3 regions of the Cupriavidus sp. SIMBA_020 genome follow, and region 1 is predicted to be linked to each of the others. Evidence: predicted binding sites of a transcription regulator. Region 1 holds the regulator's gene; each other region holds the start of a gene.
What was found. Region 1 encodes FNR, which switches genes on or off when oxygen is low (the NO sensors DNR and NnrR bind a similar motif). Its sites were predicted from a motif close to TTGATNNNNATCAA; they were not measured.
Positions count from the first base shown of each region.

Region 2: a site for FNR is predicted at 2,828-2,841, ahead of SB751_RS01995 (universal stress protein). Genes of this name have one in related genera too.
Region 3: a site for FNR is predicted at 5,207-5,220, ahead of SB751_RS08175 (DUF2892 domain-containing protein). Genes of this name have one in related genera too.

Region 1 is NZ_JAWRWU010000004.1:255,572-262,736, forward strand. Features, by position in the region: gene ccoN (cytochrome-c oxidase, cbb3-type subunit I) at 1-1,238, shown strand, start outside; gene ccoO (cytochrome-c oxidase, cbb3-type subunit II) at 1,257-1,922, shown strand; gene SB751_RS10375 (cbb3-type cytochrome oxidase subunit 3) at 1,928-2,098, shown strand; gene ccoP (cytochrome-c oxidase, cbb3-type subunit III) at 2,095-3,009, shown strand; gene ccoG (cytochrome c oxidase accessory protein CcoG) at 3,065-4,615, shown strand; gene SB751_RS10390 (hypothetical protein) at 4,656-4,883, shown strand; gene SB751_RS10395 (hypothetical protein) at 4,880-5,125, shown strand; gene fnr (fumarate/nitrate reduction transcriptional regulator Fnr) at 5,154-5,879, opposite strand; gene SB751_RS10405 (sulfite exporter TauE/SafE family protein) at 5,964-6,722, shown strand.
Region 2 is NZ_JAWRWU010000001.1:432,967-440,131, forward strand. Features, by position in the region: gene SB751_RS01975 (universal stress protein) at 1-405, opposite strand, end outside; gene SB751_RS01980 (hypothetical protein) at 442-753, opposite strand; gene SB751_RS01985 (PAS domain-containing sensor histidine kinase) at 1,018-2,142, shown strand; gene SB751_RS01990 (response regulator) at 2,147-2,791, shown strand; gene SB751_RS01995 (universal stress protein) at 2,909-3,757, shown strand; gene SB751_RS02000 (helix-turn-helix domain-containing protein) at 3,955-4,734, shown strand; gene SB751_RS02005 (heavy metal translocating P-type ATPase) at 4,878-7,151, shown strand.
Region 3 is NZ_JAWRWU010000003.1:269,022-276,186, forward strand. Features, by position in the region: gene phaZ (polyhydroxyalkanoate depolymerase) at 1-882, shown strand, start outside; gene SB751_RS08160 (hypothetical protein) at 1,124-1,612, opposite strand; gene SB751_RS08165 (hypothetical protein) at 1,638-2,354, opposite strand; gene SB751_RS08170 (bifunctional acetate--CoA ligase family protein/GNAT family N-acetyltransferase) at 2,351-5,071, opposite strand; gene SB751_RS08175 (DUF2892 domain-containing protein) at 5,362-5,574, shown strand; gene SB751_RS08180 (efflux RND transporter periplasmic adaptor subunit) at 5,835-7,022, opposite strand; gene SB751_RS08185 (ABC transporter permease) at 7,029-7,165, opposite strand, start outside.

The DNA of each region.
Region 1 (7,165 bases):
CCTTCGGCGGCAGCGCGCTGTTTGCCACGTCGTACTACGTCGTGCAGCGTACCTGCCAGGCGCGCCTGTTCTGCGGGCCGCTGGCGGCGTTCACGTTCTGGGGCTGGCAGATCGTCATCGTGGCGGCGGCCATCACGCTGCCGCTCGGTATCACGACTTCCAAGGAATATGCGGAACTCGAGTGGCCGATCGACATCCTGATCACCCTGGTCTGGGTCGCCTACGCGGTGGTGTTCTTCGGCACCATCATCAAGCGCAAGACGCGCCATATCTATGTGGCCAACTGGTTCTTCGGCGCGTACATCCTGACTATCGCCATCCTGCATATCGTGAACAACATCGAGATGCCGGCGTCGATGTGGAAGTCGTACTCCGCCTATGCGGGCGTGCAGGACGCGATGATCCAGTGGTGGTACGGCCATAACGCCGTGGGCTTCTTCCTGACCACCAGCTTCCTTGGGATGATGTACTACTTCATCCCGAAGCAGGCCGAGCGGCCGATCTACTCGTACCGGCTCTCCATTGTCCACTTCTGGGCATTGAACTTTACCTATATGTGGGCTGGCCCCCACCATCTGCAGTACACGTCGCTGCCGGACTGGGCGCAGTCGCTCGGCATGGTGTTCTCCCTGATCCTGCTCGCGCCGTCCTGGGGCGGGATGATCAACGGGATCATGACCATGTCCGGTGCCTGGCACAAGCTCCGCACGGACCCGATCCTCAAGTTCATGGTGGTGGCGCTGTCGTTCTACGGCATGGCCACGTTTGAAGGTTCGATGATGTCCATCAAGACCGTGAATTCGCTGTCGCACTACACGGACTGGACGATCGGCCATGTCCACTCGGGTGCGCTGGGCTGGGTCGCGATGATTTCGATCGGCTCGTTGTACTACCTGTTTCCGCGCCTGTTCGGGCAGAAGGAGATGTTCAGCGTCAAGCTGATCGAGTGGCACTTCTGGATTGCGACGATTGGCGTGGTGCTCTACATCGCCTCGATGTGGATCGCCGGCGTGATGGAAGGGCTGATGTGGCGCGCCACGCAGCCGGACGGCACGCTGACCTACGCATTCGTGGAGGCGGTCAAGGCGAAGTACCCGTTCTACCTGATCCGCCTGCTCGGTGGCCTGTGCTTCCTGACCGGCATGCTGGTCATGGCCTACAACGTGGTGCGTACGATTGTCGGCAAGCCCGCCACGGACGCGCCGATTCCGGTCAGCCTGCAGGCTTCCGCACATTGACCGCCGAGGATTGCTGAGATGTCACAAAAACAAGGATTCTTCACCCACGAAACGCTTGAGAAGAACGTCGGCTGGCTGATCATCGCCACGATCATCGTGGTGAGCATTGCGGGCCTGGTGCAGATTGTGCCGCTGTTCTTCCAGCATTCCACGACCAAGCCCGATGCGGGCATCGTGCCGTATTCGCCGCTGCGCCTGATGGGCCGCGACATCTATATCCGCGAGGGTTGCGTCGGCTGCCATTCGCAGCAGGTGCGCACGCTGCAGGCCGAGACCGAGCGCTATGGCCATTTCTCGACGGCCGGCGAGTCGGTGTATGACCATCCGTTCCTCTGGGGCTCCAAGCGTACCGGGCCGGATCTCGCCCGCGTGGGCGGGCGGTATTCGGATGACTGGCAGCGCATCCACCTGCGCAATCCGCGCGATGTGGTGCCGGAATCGGTGATGCCGTCGTACCCGTGGCTCGAGAAGGCTACGCTGCCGACTGATGATATCCAGGCGCGGATGCGCGCGCTGCAGCGACTGGGCGTGCCGTACACCGAGGAGCAAATCGCCCACGCCCCCGAGGAACTCGCCGGCAAGACCGAAGAGGACGCGATGGTGGCGTACCTGCAAGGCCTCGGCCTGAACCGCCGCAATGTGCGCGTGGACGCCACCACGGCGGCCACCGCCCCGAAGGAGTAAACGCCATGGCTATCCTGACTTCCGCTGCCACCGTGCTGTCGATGCTGGCTTTCCTCGCCATCTGCTGGTGGGCCTGGTCGACGCGTCGCCAGGCCGCCAACGAGGAGTCGGCCATGTTGCCTTTCGCGTTGCCTGACGAGACCACGATAACGACAAGCCGGAACCCACAGCCATGAGCGATTTCATTTCCGATTACTGGAGTTACTACATCACGGCCATCTCGCTGGTCGGCATCGCGTGGTGCGTGTGGCTGCTGTTCTCGCAGCGCCGGGTGCCCAAAAGCCAGGTTGTGACCGAGGATACCGGCCATGTCTGGGACGGTGACCTGCGCGAACTGAACAATCCGCTGCCGCGCTGGTGGATGTGGATGTTCCTGCTGGCCTGCATTTTCAGCCTGGGCTATCTGGTTCTGTATCCGGGCCTGGGTTCCTACGCAGGCGTGCTGGGCTTCTCCTCGCAGGGCGAACTGGCTGCGCATCGCCAGGCCGCCGAGAAGATTCAGAACGAGATCTACGGGAAGTACATGGCGATGGACGTCACGAAGGTCGCAGCCGACCCCGAGGCTCGCGAGATCGGCCAGCGCCTGTTCCTGAATTACTGCGCGCAGTGCCATGGCTCCGACGCGCGCGGCAGCCGCGGTTTCCCGAACCTGGCCGATAACGACTGGCTCTATGGCGGCGACCCTGACACGATCCGTCAGACGATCGCCAAGGGCCGCAACGGCATGATGCCGCCGTTCGCCGGTACCATCGACGCCAAACTCGCCGGGGACACGGCCCAGTATGTGCGCTCGCTTTCGGGCCTGGCGTCCGATCCGATCCGTGCGTCGCGGGGAGAAGGCACCTTCAAGACCACGTGCGCAGCCTGCCATGGGGCAAGCGGCAAGGGGAACCAGGCGCTTGGCGCGCCGAACCTGTCGGACAGCGTCTGGCTCTACGGCAGCTCGGAAAATGCCATCGTCGAGGCGATCCTGAAGGGCCACAACGGCCACATGCCCGCGCACGAGGAAATCCTGACGCCCGAGCGTATCCGCATGCTAACGGCCTATGTGTGGGGTCTCTCCAACACAGGAGCGGCCGGACAATGATCAACAGCCCCCGGGCAGGGCGGCAAGCCGCCTGCCGGGGCGCGAGGAACACCAGATGAACGCGCCCCCCAACGCTGCACAGCCCGTGGCGGACGACGCCGCCACGCCGGAGCCCTCACGGCCGGACAACAGCCCGCCATGGCGCCCGGCAGCCGCGCCTCGATCCGGGCAGCCTGCCCAGCCCGCCCAATCGGCTGAATCTTCTGAAGAGACGCTCTACGAGGTCCGGCGCAAGATCTATCCGCGCTCGGTCACGGGCGCCTTCTCGAGCTGGCGCGTCTGGCTCGTCATCCTCACCCAGCTGGTCTACTACGGCACGCCGTGGCTGCAATGGAACAACCGGCAGGCGGTGTTGTTCGACCTCGGCGCCCGCAAGTTCTATATCTTCGGCCTCGTGCTGTGGCCGCAGGACGTGATTTACCTCGCGGTCCTGCTCGTCATCTCGGCCCTGGCGCTGTTCCTGTTCACCGCCATTGCGGGCCGGCTATTCTGCGGCTACGCGTGCCCACAGACCGTCTACACCGAGATCTTCATGTGGATCGAGCGGCGCGTGGAAGGCGACCGCATCGCCCGCATCCGGCTGGACGGCGACCCGTGGAGCCTGCGCAAGCTGCGGCTCAAGGCGACCAAGCACGCGCTCTGGGTGGTGGTCGCCCTGTGGACCGGCTTCACCTTTGTCGGCTACTTTTCGCCGATCCGCGAGCTGGGCGGGCAGGTGGTTGATTTCTCGCTGGGGCCATGGCAGTCGTTCTGGATGCTGTTCTATGCGTTCGCCACCTGGGGCAACGCGGGTTTCATGCGCGAACAGGTGTGCAAGTACATGTGCCCGTACGCGCGCTTTCAGAGCGTGATGGTCGACCGCGATACCTTCGTGGTGACCTATGACGTAGGTCGTGGCGAGCCGCGCGGCAGCCGATCGCGCAAGACAGACCGGCAGGCCGCCGGCATTGGCGATTGTGTCAATTGCAGCATCTGTGTGCAGGTCTGCCCGACCGGGATCGACATCCGCGACGGATTGCAATACGAGTGCATCGGTTGCGGAGCTTGCATCGACGCCTGTAACCAGGTCATGGACAAGATGGCCTATCCGCGCGGCCTGATCCGCTACACCTCCGAGAACGCAATGCGCAAGAGCCTGTCGGCGGTGGCGGCGCGCAGGCGGCTGTTCCGCACGCGGACGATCATCTACGCGGTGATCTGGTCGGTGCTGGTGGGGGGCTTTATCGGGTCGCTGGCGATGCGCGCGCCGCTCAAGGTCGATGTCATTCGCGATCGTGGTGCCCTGGGCCGCGAGGTCGAAGGTCGATGGATCGAGAACGTGTACCGGCTGCAACTGATCAATACCACCGAGGCTCCGATGCGCGTCCGGGTGCAGGCGACGAGCGCGGCGCTGCAAGGGCTGACCATCGAGTACGACAAGTCGGCGGAAACACTGGCGCCCACGTCGAACCGCTTGTTGCCCGTGCGTATCCGTATCCCTATCGACGACGCGCCAGAGGGTACGCACAAGATCCGCATCACGGTCACGGGGGAGGGCGTGGACGATGCGCGGGAACGCGCGCAGATCCAGGAAGCGACCAGCTTCATCGTGCCGCGCGGCCTGTAGTGCGGGTCATCCAGGAAACTATCGACGCAAGGAGTAGGCAATGACAGCGCAACAAATCAAGCCGTGGTGGAAGGAACCGTGGCCGTGGTTGTTGATGAGTGGCCCGCTGCTGGCGATGATCGGCTGTGGCGTGACGATCTGGCTCGCCAATACCCACGCCGACGTGCCGGTGCGCAATGCTGCGCGGCATGGGCTGGTGGTGGAAAAGCTGGATGGGTCCGCCGCACGCGCCGACGCCCATGTCAATGACACGGCGAGGCGGCCATGAGACTGCGCTGGCTGATGTGGGTGATGTGGCCAGCGTTTCTGATCGGCGGCGTGGCCACGGCAACGGTGTTCTCGATTGTGGATCCCAGTGACCTGAACTTCTTCGGTCATCCGGTCGACGCGTCGCGCGAAGCGATCTACACCGTGGGATTCCTGTTGGCGTGGCTGTTCTGCGCCTTGTCGAGCGGCTTGACGCTCTACACCATGCCGACGCCGCTCAGCGATACCGATGAACTCGAGTAGCCCGCGCACCACCGCCGGCAAGGTGGCCTCAGCAGGATCGGTTGTAGATCTGCTTGATGCCGGCCATGTCGATGAGCTTGACGTGGCGCTGGCGGATCTGGATCAGGCCCGCCTCGGCAAAACGGGAGAACAGGCGGCTGACGGTCTCCAGTTTCAGGCCCAGATAGCTGCCGATCTCCTCGCGGCTCATGCGCAGCACGAACTCGCTAGACGAGTAGCCACGCGCCGACAGGCGCTCGGAAAGATTGACGAGGAACGCGGCGAGCCGCTCCTCGGCGCGCATCGAGCCCAGTGTCATCAGCATGACCTGGTCCTGCGAGATTTCCTTGCTCATCAAGCGCAGGAACTGGGTTTGCAGCGAGGGCAGGTCACCCGACAGCGCCTGCAGCTCGCTGAAGCGTACGACGCAGACTTCGGCGTCCTCGAGGGCCGTGGCATCGGAGGCATGCTGCATTTCGCCAAGGCCATCCAGGCCGACGATCTCGCCGGGCAGATGGAAGCCGGTGATCTGCGAGCGGCCATCCTCGAGCGTCACGTGCGTCTTGAGCGTGCCGAAGCGCACGGCATAGACGGCGGTAAGCGGATCGCCCATGCGATACAGCGTTTCGCCCTTGTGCACGCGCACGCGTTCCTGCACGAGCGTGTCCATCTTCAGGAGGTCCTGCTGCGACATGCCTACCGGCAGACAAAGCTGACCCATCCCGCACGTGGAGCAGCGGGGCGAGATCTCGGTGACGGGAATGGAGGTAAGCAATTGAGGGCTCTTGGTGATGCGCATTGCAGCAGGGGCGCGACAAGTCAATTTTACCGCGTGAAGTGACGCGGAAGCGAGGGACCGTTGCCATTTGGTGTGCTTTTCAGTGTTTTTATCGTTGCGTTGTTTGGTGGCGTCCACTGTGCCGCAATGTGCGGCGGCATAGCGATGGCCGCCGAGCAGCGCGCGGCAGTGCGCGTGCCAGTGACGATCCATCGCTCGCCGCGCGGCTGGCTTGTCGAACTACTGGCGATGCACGCCGGGCGCCTGACCACCTACGCATTGTTGGGGGCCGTCATGGGTGCCGTAGGCGCCACCGTATGGAAGCAGGACTATCTGCCCGTGCAGCGATGGCTCTATGGCGCAGGCGGGGCGATGCTGGTGACGTCGGGCTTTTGGCTGTTGCGTGGGCGCAGCATGCGCGCGGCGCGCCTGGAGGCGCTCGCGGTGCGCGTGGCCCAGGGGGTAGTGGGTCGCATGGGCGCGCTCGGTATCAGGCTGCCCGCCGGCCTCGCCCGACATACGCCGCTCATGAGGCGCTTCGGCTTGGGGCTCGCCTGGGGAATCGTGCCGTGCGGGATGGTCTATGGGGCACTCGCGATGGCGCTGCTGGCCGGCAATGCGGTGTCCGGCGCGCTGGTGCTGTTCGCCTTCGGGCTGGGAACGCTGCCAAACCTGCTGGCGATTTCGGGGCTTTCGGGGTATGTGCGCCATTTGTCGCGCCGGCCGGTGGTCCGGGCCGTGGCGGGGGTGCTGATCATCGGCTTCGGCATGGTGGGCGTGGCGCGGGCGGTCTGGCTGCCGGAGACCCTGGCGGCGCATGGGTTTTGCGTGGTGTTCTGAGGCAATTCCGAGCGGGGGGCAGCCCATCCGGGTTCGTGCCATTTGCCACGCCGGGCAGCGGGCGGGTTGCGGACGGGGCCGGGAATGCCATACAATCGCGAGAACCACGGTATCGCGCCATGTAATTCCCTGGCGTCGCCGGGCCGGCATCCCTGATCTGGGATGCGTGTCCATGGGTCCGAGGCAGCATTGGCTTGCCGGATCCGTCCCCACAGTTCATCCGGTTCAAAAGATCTGGTTTAAGAGGCCGGGCGGCCTTGTGGAGTGGTGGCGCAGGCGCAGGACGAAGCTTGTCCGGGCCGATATCCGTTTTTTCTTGCCGCCTTGGCAATCTGATTGTCCTGGCGAATGTCCGCTCCAAGGGGAAGGGTTCCGCCTGCGAGGGTAAAGGCGAGAGCGCGACGCAAGAGGTTCGACTCCCGGCGAAGCCAGCCGGATTCGGA
Region 2 (7,165 bases), on a different contig from region 1:
CACTACCGGAACGGCACTATGGCGCACGATCTCCTCTGCAACGCTGCCCATCAACAGGCTCTTCAGGCCGCTGCGCCCGTGCGTGCCGGTCACGACGAGTTGCGCATCGCTGCGCTCCACGATGCGCCGAAGCTGGCCGGCGATGTTTCCCGGCGCGTCGATGTCATCGACCATCACGACGCGGCCTCGAACATTCCTCGCTTCCGCGCTCGCCAGGGCATCCGCCAGCAGCTTCTTGCCCTCTGCGACAAGCCTGGCCCGCACGCCCTCCTCCTCATAGCCGGGGTCGACGATATGCACGATCTCAAGTTCGGCATCGAAGGCCGCCGCCAGCTTGATCGCCTCGTCGAGGCCCCTCGCCGCGCATTGGCTCCCATCGACGGCAACCAGAATCTTCTGGTACATGAGCTGTCTCCTCTACCAATGGCAATGTCCTGCCGTCTACTTGCTCTGTCCCTCGGTGTAGGGATCGAACTTGCCCGACCGCGCCACATCGTCCGGTTGGGGCCGCTCGTCCGGCAGCTTCTTCGCCGGCGCAGCGTTGGACTTCGTCCTCACGCCATCGGTGTACGGGTCGAAATTCCCGGCCTTGCTGGCACCTTCCTTCCCCTTTTCAGGCGACGACGGCTTTGCCTTGGTCGTATGGGAGCCGCCATACAAGTCGCCGCCATCCGTGTAGTTCTTCTGCGCCATGGCGGGTGCCGCCAGGAGGGCAACGACTGCTGCCGTAGCCACTAAGGTCATCCGTTTCATTCTGGTCTCCTTCAAGCACAAGATGGCTTTGAGTCCAGACTAGGTGCCACGTCCCGGCGGGGCTTGATACATATCAAGCCGCCCCGCCGAGCGGATAAGCGACACGATGCCGAGGGGTCACGGCGTGGTGGCGCTAATGATTCTCAGTATTCGCGCACGCTCTCAACGTCATATTTCTCACTGGAAGAAGCTATATTGTGATGAGCCGGGCCATCGGGCCTCCGGCGCAGGTGCCAGCCCGCGCCACCTCCAAATGAGCCGAAAATGACGCTCCCCACACCGAATGCGGATGGCCGCTGGATCCTGCCGGATCAGATCACAGGGAACGAGGCATGTTTTTCCGCAATAGTGCGCACCTCCATGGAGGCCATTATTTCGGTAAACGAGGGACAAAGCATTGTGCTCTTCAACCCCATGGCTGAAGCGCTGTTTGGCATCTCCGCATCCGAGGCGGTCGGAAAGCCGCTGGACCTGCTGATTCCGAGCCGGTTCCGGGCCTCGCATGCGACGCACGTCAAGCGCTTCGGCGTCACCGGCGTGTCGGATCGACAAATGGGCCAGCAGCGCACCCTCTTCGGCCTGCGTCGGGACGGCAGTGAATTTCCGATCGAGGCTTCCATCTCGCAAACCAGCGACAGCCAGGGACGCAAGCTGTTCACCGTCATGCTGCGAGACGTCACGGAGCGCGTGCGCGCCGAAGCAAGGTTGCGTCACTCGCGGGAAGAACTGCAGGCCCTCTCTGACAGCATCCTCTCCACCCGGGAGGAGGAGAAACGGCGGGTGGCCAGGGAACTGCATGACGACATCGGCCAGCGTTTGAGCGCCCTGAAAATGGACCTCGTCATGCTGGAGAACGATCTGCGCAGGGAGGGCGCCTCCACCGGCAGTTGCAGTCAGGCCGCCGCCATGCACGCCGGGCTCGATGCCGCCATTGCCGCCGTCCGACAGATTTCGGCAGACCTTCGGCCAGCCCTCCTGGATGAACTGGGCCTGACTGCGGCACTCGACTGGCTGGGAAAGGATTTCAGCCATCGTTACGCCATTTCCGTCGACACCCATGTGCCGGATCATGTCGAGGTGTCCGATCAGGCAGCGACCGCGGTGTTCAGGATCGTTCAGGAAGCCCTGAACAACGTCGTCCATCATGCCAACGCGAGCCGCGTGTGGATCGACCTGCATCAGGCCGACGACGACCATGTCCTGTCTGTGCGAGACGATGGCGACGGCTGGGACGGCGAGATCAAGGACCCTGCCCGTCGCTCGTTTGGATTACTCGGTATTCGGGAGCGCGCACGCCTGCTTGGCGGCACCTTGTCTCTTGCCAATACCCCGGGCCGGGGCTTCGAACTTTCCCTGCGGTTTCCCACCAGGTTTGCCGAGACGAGGTAATGCCATGATACGTGTGGTGATTGCAGACGATCATGCCGTCGTGCGTAACGGCTTGCGGCATATTCTCGAACGGGAATCCGATGTGGGGGTCGTTGGCGAGGCCTCCAAGGCATCGGAGGTGTCACATGTGGTCAGGGAAACTACGCCGGATGTCATCCTGCTCGATCTTTCCATGCCTGGCCGCAGCGGCCTGGAACTGGTGCGACTGGTGCGTACCGATCATCCCGCCACGCGCATCCTCGTGCTGACCATGCATGCGGAGGAACAGTACGTCGTCCGCGCCTTTCGCGCCGGCGCCGCCGGCTACCTGACCAAGGACAGTGCGGCGACCGACCTCATTGACGCGCTCCGGAAGGTTGCCGGTGGCGGCACCTACGTCAGCCCGGAAATGGCGGAGAAACTCGCCCTCGGCCTGCAGGAGCGCCCCGACGCCCCCCATACCGGCCTGTCGGACCGGGAGCTCGAAGTCTTCCGCCGCATCGTGAACGGGGAGTCCCTGACCGAGATCGCCGAGGCCCTCTCCGTGAGTGCGAAAACCGTCAGTACCTACAAGATGCGCCTGCTCGAGAAGTTGCAGCTGCGCAGCGACGCGGCACTGGTGCGTTACGCCATCCAGGCCAACCTCTTCCCCGACGACTCAGAAATCTAGCCCCCTGGCGTCAAAGGATGGGAAAGCCATTCGACGTTGATGTATCGCAACGTCGACCTTCCGCACTCACTTAGAGTGAAGCCATCCCCGTGCTCGACCCTTTGCCAAGGAGCCTGGATGGACATCTCGGCCATCATCATCCATGTGGACGCATCCCCACAATCCGCGGCCAGGCTCTCGCATGCGGTGGCGATCGCTACGGCATTCCATGCCACGTTGATCGGCCTGCTTTCGCAGAATGCCGACGCCCCGGCCGGGACCGATCACCACCACAATGGCAAACACGTGCGGAGCGGCATCGCAGCCGACCTCTCGGCCAACTGTGATGCGGCCAGACTGGCCTTTGACACCGCCACGGAGCACCTGCCCGTGGCGGTGGACTGGCGCGTCGGGGAAGGCACGCCTATCGATGCCATGCATTGTGAAGGCCGGCTGGCAGATCTCATCATCGTGGGCCAGCCGGCGCCAGGGGAGGTCGGCGCCTCTGCCACACGGCGGTTCATTGAATTGACGATCGTGGGCACGGGCCCGCCGGTGCTGGTGCTCCCCGCCGGCGGCAAGATTGCCGCAGCCCCGTGGCCGTATGCATCGGCCATGGTGGCGTGGAGCGGCACCCGCGAATCGGCACGGGCGCTGCGGAGCGCCCTACCCTTCCTCCGGCTCGCCCGCCGCGTGAACCTCGTACCCTGCCCGCCTGACGGCCTGGGGCGCCACCCAGGTGCCGCGCCGCCAAGCTACGCGATGAGCTGGCTTTCCCGCCATGGCGTGAAAGCGACGCTGACGGAAATGACCGTCCATCAATCCGGCAGTGTGGGCGACGCCCTGCTGGAATTGACTGCGCGCCGCAAGGCCGACCTCCTCGTCTGTGGGGAATACGGGCGCCGCGTCATGCGCGATAACGTCCTGGGCAGCGTCGCCGACACGCTGCTGAGCAAATCGCCGATTCCCACGCTCTTCGCCTGCTAGATATCCCGGCACTTCATCCCCGCCATGTCAGGTTACCCTGACAGAAACCGACTCATTCCTGACGCTGGTCTCAGCCGTTGCTGATTTCGCTCGACCTCGCGCTCGTCAATACTCAATCCAACGGCTCACGTCTGATGCGACCGCCGGCGCAGGACTCAAGTCCGCGCCCACTGCAGCCTCAACAGGAGGAAGCAATCATGTACGGATCCACTCAGGTGTTGGAAGCATCGCATTCGCCAGGCGCGGACGACCTATTGGCGGCTTATGCGCGCCTCGGCGAAGCGCCAAGGCAGATGAATGCGAACTGTTCGCTTTGCAGTCTCCGGGCGCTCTGTTTTGCGTCGTGCCTGGGCGAAGATGAACTGCCCCGCCTCGAAAGGGTTGTCAGTCAATGGCGCATGATCCATCGCGGCGATTATCTCTTCCGCGTCGGCGACAAGTTCCACAGCTTGTACACCCTGCGCTCGGGATCGTTCAAGACCGTTGCCGGCCACGAAGATGGCCTGGAACATGTCAGCGATTTCATCCTGCCAGGCGAAACGCTTGGACTGGGCGCCATCGGCAGCGGGCAATACGATTGCGATGCCATCGCGCTGGAAGACAGTGCGGTCTGCATCATCCCCTTTGCCTCGCTGGAATCGCTCTGTCACGACGTGCGCAGCGTGCAGCACCACCTCAACCAGACCCTCAGCCGTGAAATCGTGCGTAGTTCCAGGCAAATGGTCCTGCTTTCCGGCATGACCGCTGAACGACGCGTTGCGTCATTCCTGGTCGATTTCTCGCGGCGCCTGCTTGAGCGGGGGTACGCGGCGCGGTCGTTCACGCTGCGCATGACGCGTGAGGAAATTGGCAGCTACCTCGGCATCAAGCTCGAGACCGTCAGCCGGACCTTCTCCCGATTCCAGCGCGAAGGGCTGATGCGGGTCGACGGCAAACAGATCGAGATCTTCGACCCGGAGGCGTTGGCGCAGATCTAGATGACCGCCGGGACGGAGGGAGCGGATCGCGAATGATTCTCAGCAGCCGCATTCGTCACCTCAGCACCTACACTGATTGCAGCGCCATGGCGAGTGCCGGCGCCAGGCGCCATCCCACTCGCACATGGCGAAAAGCCAACTTCATGAATCTGCTGTTACTGGTCATCTCAGCACTGACTCTCCTTGGCGGCTGGGCGGCCAGCCAGTTCGGCGATGCGAACCTCGCTCGCTGGATCTGGATCGGCGGCATTGCCCCGAATGTCCTCGCCTTGCTCGTCGACTGCACAAGATCGCTGTTGCGACGGCAGGCCGGGGTCGATCTGCTCGCCCTCCTCTCCATTGGCTTCGCACTCTGGTTCGGCGAATCGCTGATTGCGTCCGTCATTACGCTCATGCTGGCCAGCGGGCGCATGCTGGAGTCGTACGCGCAAGCGCGCGCGCAACGGGAGATCACCGCACTGCTCGCCCACGCGCCGAAGCGCGCGCACCGGTTCGACGGGCAGCAGTGGCAGGACATCGACCTCGCTGACGTACGCGTTGGCGACCAGTTGATGGTCAGGCATGGTGAAATCGTCCCGGTCGACGGCACGCTCAGCCAGCCGGCCGACCTTGACGAGTCCACCCTGACCGGCGAGGCCGCAATCCGGAAACGGGCGGCGGGCGAGGCAGTCAGCAGCGGCGTGCTGAACTCGGGCGCGGCCGTCGAAATGATCGCCGGTGCCACCGCTGAACACAGCACCTTCGCAGGCATCGTCCGGATGGTGGAAGCCGCCCAGAAGGAGCGCAGCCCTGGGGCGCGGCTCGCGGACCGCTACGCCGTGGCCTTCATGGCCGTCGCGGTGCTGCTGGCGGCCGCGGGCTGGATCTGGACCGGCGATCCGCTGCGGAGTCTCGCTGTACTCGTGGTTGCAACGCCGTGCCCCCTGATCCTGGCGGTACCCACTGCGATCGTTTCGGGGATGTCCCGTTGTGCCAAAAGGGGGGTGCTTGTCAAGGGCGGCGGCGCGCTCGAGCGTCTGGCCGTCGCGAACACCCTGTTCTTCGACAAGACCGGCACCCTGACCAGCGGGCGCGCCCACCTCGCTGCCGTCGATTGCGCCCCCTCGTTCCAGTCGGACGAGATCCTCCGCCTTGCCGGGTCCGTCGCCTGTGCCTCCACGCACGTTATCTCCGACGCAATTGCCGTGGCGGCGCGCGAGCGGGGATTGCAGCTGGCGCCCCCCGCGAACGTGCGAGAAGTGCCAGGATCCGGGGTACAAGCCATGGTCGGCGGCCTGGATATCAAGCTGGGCGCCATGCAGTATGTGCTCGGCACAGGCGACCTTCCGTCCTGGGCAGGCGCGTCCCTGAAGCGCATGCGCCCGGAAGGCGCCTCTACCGTGTTCCTCAGCATCGATGGCCGCCTTGCCGGCCTCCTGCAGTTTCTGGATGGTATCCGCCTGGAGGCACCCCGCGCGCTGCGCATGCTCCGGGAGCTGGGCATTCAGCGTCAGGCCATGCTCACCGGCGACCAGATCGACATGGCGCAGTCCGTCGGCGAGATCCTGGGCATCACGGAGGTCTTTGCCGAGCAGTCTCCGGCGGACAAGCTGGACAAGATCAAGCGCGCGCGGGCGTCGGGAACCGTGATCATGATTGGAGACGGCACCAATGACGCCCCGGCCCTGGCTGCCGCCGACGTCGGGGTGGCCATGGGTGCGCGAGGCGCCGCCTCCACCGTGCAGGCTGCGGATGTTGTCCTGCTCGTCGACCGCTTCGACCGCCTGGTCGACGCCGTCACCATCGCCCGAGGCACTCGCCGCATCGCCTGGCAGAGCGTCATGGTCGGCATGTCGTTATCGTTCCTCGGCATGCTGGTGGCGCTGGCCGGATATCTTCCCCCGTTCTCCGGCGCGGTTTTGCAGGAGGTGATCGATGTCGCCGTCATCCTCAATGCACTGCGCGCGCTGCGCCTGTCGCCCGCAAAGTCGACGAATTCCCTGCCTGCTACGGAGGTGGCCAGGCTCCAGCACGAGCATGTGGAGCTCGGCCAGTACCTCGACCAGATCCGGACCCTGGCGGCAACCCTTCCGCAGCTTGATCCCGGCAAAATGAAATCCGAGCTGGCGGCCGTGGTGCAGCTTCTGGCCGAGAACATCCTCCCCCACGAGCGCGATGACGACTGGAACCTCTATCCCGGCATCGCGCGGCGGCTGGGCGGCGAGGATCCGCTGGCGGCGTTGAGTGCCGTGCATCGAGAGATCTTTCGCACCGCCCGCCAGCTCGACCTGATCGTGCGGGAGATGCTCCCCTCCGGCCCCGACAGCAGCGAGATCCGCGAGGTGCAGCGACTGCTCTACGGCCTGGAGGCCATCCTGCGCCTGCACTATTCGCAGGAGAACGAGCTGTTTCACGTGCTGGGCGAGGCACCAGGATGAGATCGCACCGGCAG
Region 3 (7,165 bases), on a different contig from region 1:
TGGATCGATGCGCGAGACATTCCGCGCGAAGCAGGGGCCTTCGGTCTCGATGATCACGTCCTGGCCCTGGAGCGATTCATGGCAAGGCTGGGGCCTGCGGACCTCGATGTGTTGGCGGTCTGCCAGGCAACTGTGCCGGCACTGGCTGCGGCTGCGCGCCTGGCGGCCAGTCCGGGGCCGGAACTCCGATCGCTCGTCCTTATGGGTGGCCCCGTTGATGCCCGATGCCATCCGACTGCGATTGGTCGCGCCGCGAGCCGAGTCTCGCGGGAATCGTTCGCGGACCGCTATACGGGCGTAGTCCCACATGGCTATGCTGGGGCGGGGCGGATCGTGTACCCGGGCTTTCTCCAGCTATCGGCACTGGCGAGCGGGCAACCAGCGCGGCAGGCGGGACTGTTCCTTGACGCCATGCGCGGTGTCTTCCTGGGAGACCCGGCGGCAATATCCGCCAGCATGGCGGCGGCGATCGACTATTCGGCTACGGTTGATCTTCCTGCGGAATTCATCGCGGATACGATCGATGTGGTATTCCACCGCTTTCTGTTGCCGCGCGGCAAGTGGCGCGTCGCTGGCGCAAGTGTCCGGCCTGGGGTCATGCGGGGCACCCACCTGCTGACCGTGGAAGGCGCCGAAGACACCATCACAGGGGCAGGACAGACCCACGCTGCGCATACCCTGTGCAGAAATCTGCCGCCGGCATTCCACGAACAGATTACCGTTGCTGACTGTGATCACTATGGGTTGTTCAGTGGCAAGCCCTGGCTCGTCCGTGTCTATCCCTTACTGCAACGGAGAATGGTCGCATGGCGCGCGCCCGCGCCCGCTTGCGGAAGGGGTACGGCAAGCCCCGCCCGCCATTCTGCGGATGGCAGGTCCTGATGTCATTGCGGCTGAAAAATTGACTTGACCTCGCCGGACAGGTCGCACGGTCACGTCATCCCCGGGAAATGGCTCGTCCGGTCGGGTTGCGCCACGTCTACGGTTCGAGCACGTATTGTCCCGGGGCGTCAGCGAGCGCCCCCCCAAGGACGGGGCTTGCGCCCGTTCGCACAACCCGTTGCACAACCCGTTGCACAACCCGGTGGCGATATCCAAGGCGCCCGTCATTGTCACGCTTGTGTCAGCGTTCGCGACGCGGGCAGCGCGTCTCACAATAGAGCCAGTCGTCCTCCAGCGTGTTCACGGGCATCCGGATCACGAAGTCTAGCGGCGTCGGTCCGGCCGTCACTTGGACGACCCGCTGCTGGCCCTGGTACTCGGCGGTCACGACATACGCGCCGGCATCAAGGCGAACATAGAGAAGCGGTCCTTCAGTCACGACGCGCAACAGTCGCTTGCCATCGCTGTTGGACACGAGGACAAGGACATCGGAAAGCGACTCGCCGGTCGACGCGCTGATCAGGCTGAGGCGGACGTTGAAGCGCCCGGCCTGCGCGCGCATGCTGTCCACGTCCTCGCGTCCGATTCCGCCGCTCATATAGCTGATGCCATTCTGCGAGCGAACTTCGGCCGCCCCGGCGACCAAGGGCGCTGCCATGGCGGCGAGCCAGACCGCCCCGAGGGCCAAGAGGGCCGCGCCACGCAACGGCCTGCTGGATAATCGAGTCATCGACGTATCTCCGCATTGGTTAAGGTCAGGAGGTCCATGTCACAGTGCGTGACACGCCGCCCCGGGCAGGCACGGTAACCCTGTCGGTGTGTTCGACGCCGTCGGCCTTGGTGACGACGCGATACGTCCCCGGTGGCAGGCGGACAAACAGGAATGGACCCTCGGAGGTGACCGAGAACACCTGATTGCCGCCCTCGCGGAAGATCTCTGTCGCGACGTCCGACAGGAATTCACCGTGGCGGCCCGTGAACGTCAGGCGCAGACTGTAGCGGGACGCGGCAAGGCGCATCGCGGAGGCCTCATCGGCGCCGATGCCGCCGCTCAGGTAGGCAATGCCGTCCCGCAGTTGCTCGTGCGGTGCTGCGACGCCGGCATCCGCGAGCCCGATTGCGGCAACCGCGTCCGTCTGGCCTGGGCGGGCCATACAGGCCGTGTTGCCCATGCCCGGGCGCCCTGTGCCATCGCCGGGAGAGAGGCGCACACCGCGCTCCGTGGCACGCATCCGCATCAGTCCCCTTAATCGGCGGGTCTCCATACGGCGCGCGTCGGGCGTTTGCGCGTGCTCCATGCGCGCGCAGAAGTCGGCAATCTCCGCTGGGGTCAGCAGGTCCGCGCCGCGCATGGTTGGCACCTGGGCGGGCCCCTGCGTGTCAGGGCGCTGTGCCAGCGCCAGGGCAGACGGTGCCATGAGCAGGATGGCCAGGAATGCGGCAAGCAAGCCTTCATGGGGTTTCATGGTCAAGTTACCTCCGGTAAAGCAGTCGGTATAGCCGGGGCCACCCCGGCCAGGGCGCGACGCATATGGATGCCGTCTGGCGTAGCGGTCAACTCGAAGTCGAACCGCCGGGCCAGTGCGAGCATCGGGGCGTTGGTGGCTTCGGTAACGCCGTACAGTTCGGCCGTACCTTGCGCGCGGCAGTAGTCGAGCAGTGTGTGTAACAACAGGGTGCCAAGTCCCTTCCCCTTTACGTCGGAACGCACCGAGATGGCAAACTCCGCACGCTGGTTGTCGGGATCTGCCACCGCACGGCATTCGCCGAGAATGAATTCGCTTTTGTCGCCGTCCTGCATGCCTTGCCGGACGGCGACAAAGCACATCTCCCGCGCATAGTCGATCTGGGTCATGCGCGCTAGCTGGCTATGCTCGGGCTGCCTGAACATGCACAGATAGCGGGAGTGCACGTCGGACGGTGCCAGTGCCTGAAAAAAGACGCGATACGCAGGTTCGTCGTCCGGCCGCACCGGGCGCAGCGTGAGCGCTTCACCTTGCCAGAGGGCAGGGCGCTCCTGTGTCGCCGGATAAGGCAGGATCGCAAGCCGGCAACGCGGTCCCACCTCGCTCCCACGTAACGCGATGCGGGCGTCGAGTGCGATCACCCCGTCGTGGGCCGCCACGAGCGGATTGATGTCCAGTTCGATGATGTCTTCCACGTCACAGACGAGCTGCGATACGGCCTGTATCGCGCCAATCACGGCGTCGATGTCGACCGGGGGCACATTACGGTACCCGCTCAACAGGTGCGAGATGCGCGTGCGCGACACGAGTTCAGCCGCGAGCAAGGGATTCAACGGAGGCAAGGCCACAGCGCAGTCCCGAATGCGCTCCACGGCTGTACCGCCGTGGCCAAAGAGCATCACAGGACCGAACACCGAATCGTTGGCGGCGCCGAGGATGAGTTCGAACGCCGTCCGGCTCGTCACCATGCGCTGGACCGAGAACCCCTCGATCCGGGCGAGCGGTGCGCGCTCCCGCACCGTCTTCACCATCGCGAGTGCGACCGCCAGAACCTGTTCATCCGAACGCAGGTCGAGCGCCACGCCGCCCGCATCGGACTTGTGTGAGATATCGGGTGAAACGATCTTCAGCGCAACAGGAAAGCCAAGGTCCCGTGCGGCGAGGATTGCCGATTCGGCGTCTGGCGCAGTACGCGTCTCGACGACCGGGATGCCGTACGCGGCAAGCACCCCCTTGGCCTCGTGCGCATGCAGCAGCGTGCGGCCTTCTTGCCGAGCAGTATCGATAATGCGCCGGGCGGCCCGGTTGTCGGGCGCGATATCCGGGCTGACGGACGGTGGCGTCTGCATCAGCAGTGCCTGATTGCGACGGTACGTGGTGACCTGCAGGAACCCCTTTATGGCTTGTTCGGGGGTGTCATAGGTGGGGATGCCCGCATCGCGGCAGAGGCGGCGGGCCGCACTGACAGCGTCGCCGCCAAGCCAGCTCGTGAAGAGCGGAACCGGCTGGCTGCGCGCGACCTCGACGATCGCCTCCGCGATCTCAGCGCTGCGGACGATAGCGGTCGGCGCGTGCAGTAACAGTAGGGCGTCAATGCCTGGCGCCTCCGCAAGGGCGCGCACGACGTCCACATAGCGCGCTACCGGCGCGTCGCCCACGATGTCGACAGGATTACCGTGCGACCATGTCGACGGGAGGGCGGCGTCGAGCCGCGCCATGGTTCCTGCCGGCAGCCCCGCCAGTGCGCCGCCGCCGCGCAGCAGCGCATCAGTCGCCATCACGCCGGCGCCTCCGCCATTGGTCACGATGGCTAGCTGCTCGCCATAGAGTGGCCGTGCGCGGGCAAGGGTTTCGACGGCATCAAAGAGATCTTCGGTCGTATCGACGCGCAGCAGGCCGGCACGACGGATCGCTGCATCGTACACGTCGTCGGCGCCGGCCAGTGCACCTGTGTGGGAGGCAGCGGCCTTGGCGGATTCCGGTGTACGTCCCGCCTTGACGATGAGTACGGGCTTGTTGCGCGCGGCAGCGCGTGCCGCGGACATGAACTTTCTGCCGTCGCGGACGCCCTCCACGTACAGCAGGACGGCATGGGTATCGGCCTCGCTGGCAAGATAGTCCAGCACGTCTGCGACATCGACGTCAGCGCTGTCTCCAAGCGATATGAAATGTGAGAAGCCGATGCCGCGCGAAAGTGACCAGTCAAGGACTGCCGTGGCCAGCGCTCCAGACTGTGTAGCGAACGCGAGCTTGCCGGGCAACGCCATGGCATGGGCGAAGCTGGCGTTGAGGCCAATTTTTGGCACAATCAGACCAACGCAGTTGGGTCCTAGTATGCGCAGCAGCCACGGGCGGGCTGCTTCCAGCATGGCCTGTTGGTGGGTGATCCCAGTTTCGGCGTCTGGCCTGGACATGCCGGCGCTCAGAACCACTGCGGCACGACAGCCCCGCCGGCCGAGCTCCGCGATGATGGCCGGTATCGTTGCCGGCGGTGTGCAGATGACGGCGAGATCGGGGCATGCGGGCAGTTCCTCCACTGCCGCATAGCAATGCAGGCCGGCGACTGCGGCGTATTTGGGATTGACCGGGTAGATGTTTCCCTTGAAGCCCGCCGTCATCAGGTCGGCCAGCACGGTGCTACCCACTCGCTGAGGACGGGTGGACGCTCCGATCACTGCCACGGATGTGGCGCGGAACATATGCTTGAGATTGCGCACGGTCATCGGGAGGCCTCTCCTGGCCAGGGAACAGCGACGGCGCATGCATGGCCATAGGCCCACAGGCGGTCATCCAACAGGGGCTCCAAAGAGCACGTCATTGCACACCTCCCCAATATAGAAATGCACAGTGGGGCGGGCTTGATCTAGCGCAATGGCAACGCCGTCGTCGTTGCCAATATGAAGTCGCTCGTGCTTCGGCGAGCCATACAGCAGGGAGATCCTCATGAGCAATATCCCTCTATACGGGTTGAGCAGTTGCCACCTTGTGTCTGAAGGAAAGGGAAGGTGCCATCATGGAACGTAACGAAGGTGGCGCGGACCGCGTGCTGCGCATGGCTGTTGGCATCGGGCTCGTCGGGGCGGCAGCCACCAGCCTGATCGGCCCTTGGGGATGGATTGGGCTAGTGCCGCTCTTGACCGGTGCCGTTGGATATTGCCCGCTCTACCGGTTGTTCAATCTGAGCACTTGTCCACGCAATGTGCCGAAGAATCTGCGAAGGCCTTGATGATTGCCTCCCCGTGGGGTCACGGTGAACACCGTTTCACTCGAATTCCTCCAAATGCAAGTGGCCCCGCGCAGAGTTGCCGGTCAACGGTGGTCGACATCCGGTCTAGTCAGGTTGCGCCTGGGTTGGTCCGTGATCAGCAGGGACCAAAGTCAAATATCGACGCTACTTGATGCCCTCAATAGGCCATCAAGGCGACCGAGGCTCCACGTCACATGTGGTGACTGCAACGGCTTCCTTTTGGGGCGGGACCTGCCCAATTATTGAGCCTTTCGTCTGGTCACACGCTGGCCGTCCGCCAGGCTGTTCGACGGATATCGAACCATCTGAAGGCCCTCTGGCAGTGGGTCGAGCAATTCGACTTCCTCGGCATTCCTGTGGCCAACGCGAACTTCTTGCCGTACCGCGCGACCATTTACGATTGCGAACACGCACCAGCGCGCCGTGTCACATCGAAAGACCGCACTGATCGGGATCTTGAGCACATCGTCTGCTCGCCAAAGGCGGATCCTCGCGATCACGCGAAAGCCATCGCCAAGCTGCGCAGGGGGCTCGATCAGGTCGATCATCACATGGGTCCGCTTTTCCTCGATACCAAGGACCGAGATCTTGGTGAAGGCATGCGGCGCGACAAGCCGCACGATGCCACGGATCTGCGCGTCGCCGCCCCAGCCGTCAATATGCACCGGCATCGCGGTTTGCACCTTCACGGCTTCAGTAGACAGCAACTCCGCCACAACCTCCAGGTCGTGCGTGTCGCCGACCGTTAGCAACGCCGTGCCTGCACTCACGATACGCTCGCTGCGTTCGGGCAGTTCCAGCACCGCCCCGGCGACTGGCGCCGTCACCGCAACCAAGGGGGGGGACTCGCCCTTGAGCGCACGCAAGGCGACCATGCCGGCCTCGGCCACCCGGACCTCCTCTTGCGCCGCGCTGGCCCGTGCCTGCGCCGCCGCCAGCTCGTTTCCCGCGGTGATGCCAAGGTTGGCGGCCTGCTCGCCCGCTTGTGGCGACAGGAAGCGCTCGCGCACCAGACGCTCGATCCGCTGCCGCTCGCGTTGTGCTTGCGCGTAATCCTCGGCAGCGTGCCGGACCCGCTCCAGCGCTTCGCGGTGCATCGCCCGCGCCGCGGCCACTCGTGCCCGGACCTCTTCCTGCTCCTGCGCGCTCAGCGGCAATGGCGCCAGTTCGGCGATGACCTGTCCGGCTTCGACAAGGTCCCCTTCGCGCAGCCCGATGCGCATCAGTCTGCCGCTGACCGGCGCCGTAACGACAAAGCGCTCTTTGCTTCGGGTTTCGCCCTCCTCGCTGATCGTGATCTCGAGCGCACCGCGTATGGCTTGAACGGTGTCGACCGCCAACGGCGCGGGCTTCAGCAGATAGGCGGATCCAGCGATCAATCCGATTCCGGCAAGGACGATGGCGGCGGTGCCGCCCGAGAGGCGCATGGCGTGCTACTCCCGCGTCTTCAGCACCGCGACCAGGTCAAGGTGCCTGAGGCGTTGCAAGACGAGGAGCCCCGCCACGAGCGCGGCGCACGCGGCGGGCACCATGGCAAAGACAAGCGTGACCCGCTCCAGCACAAGAGGAA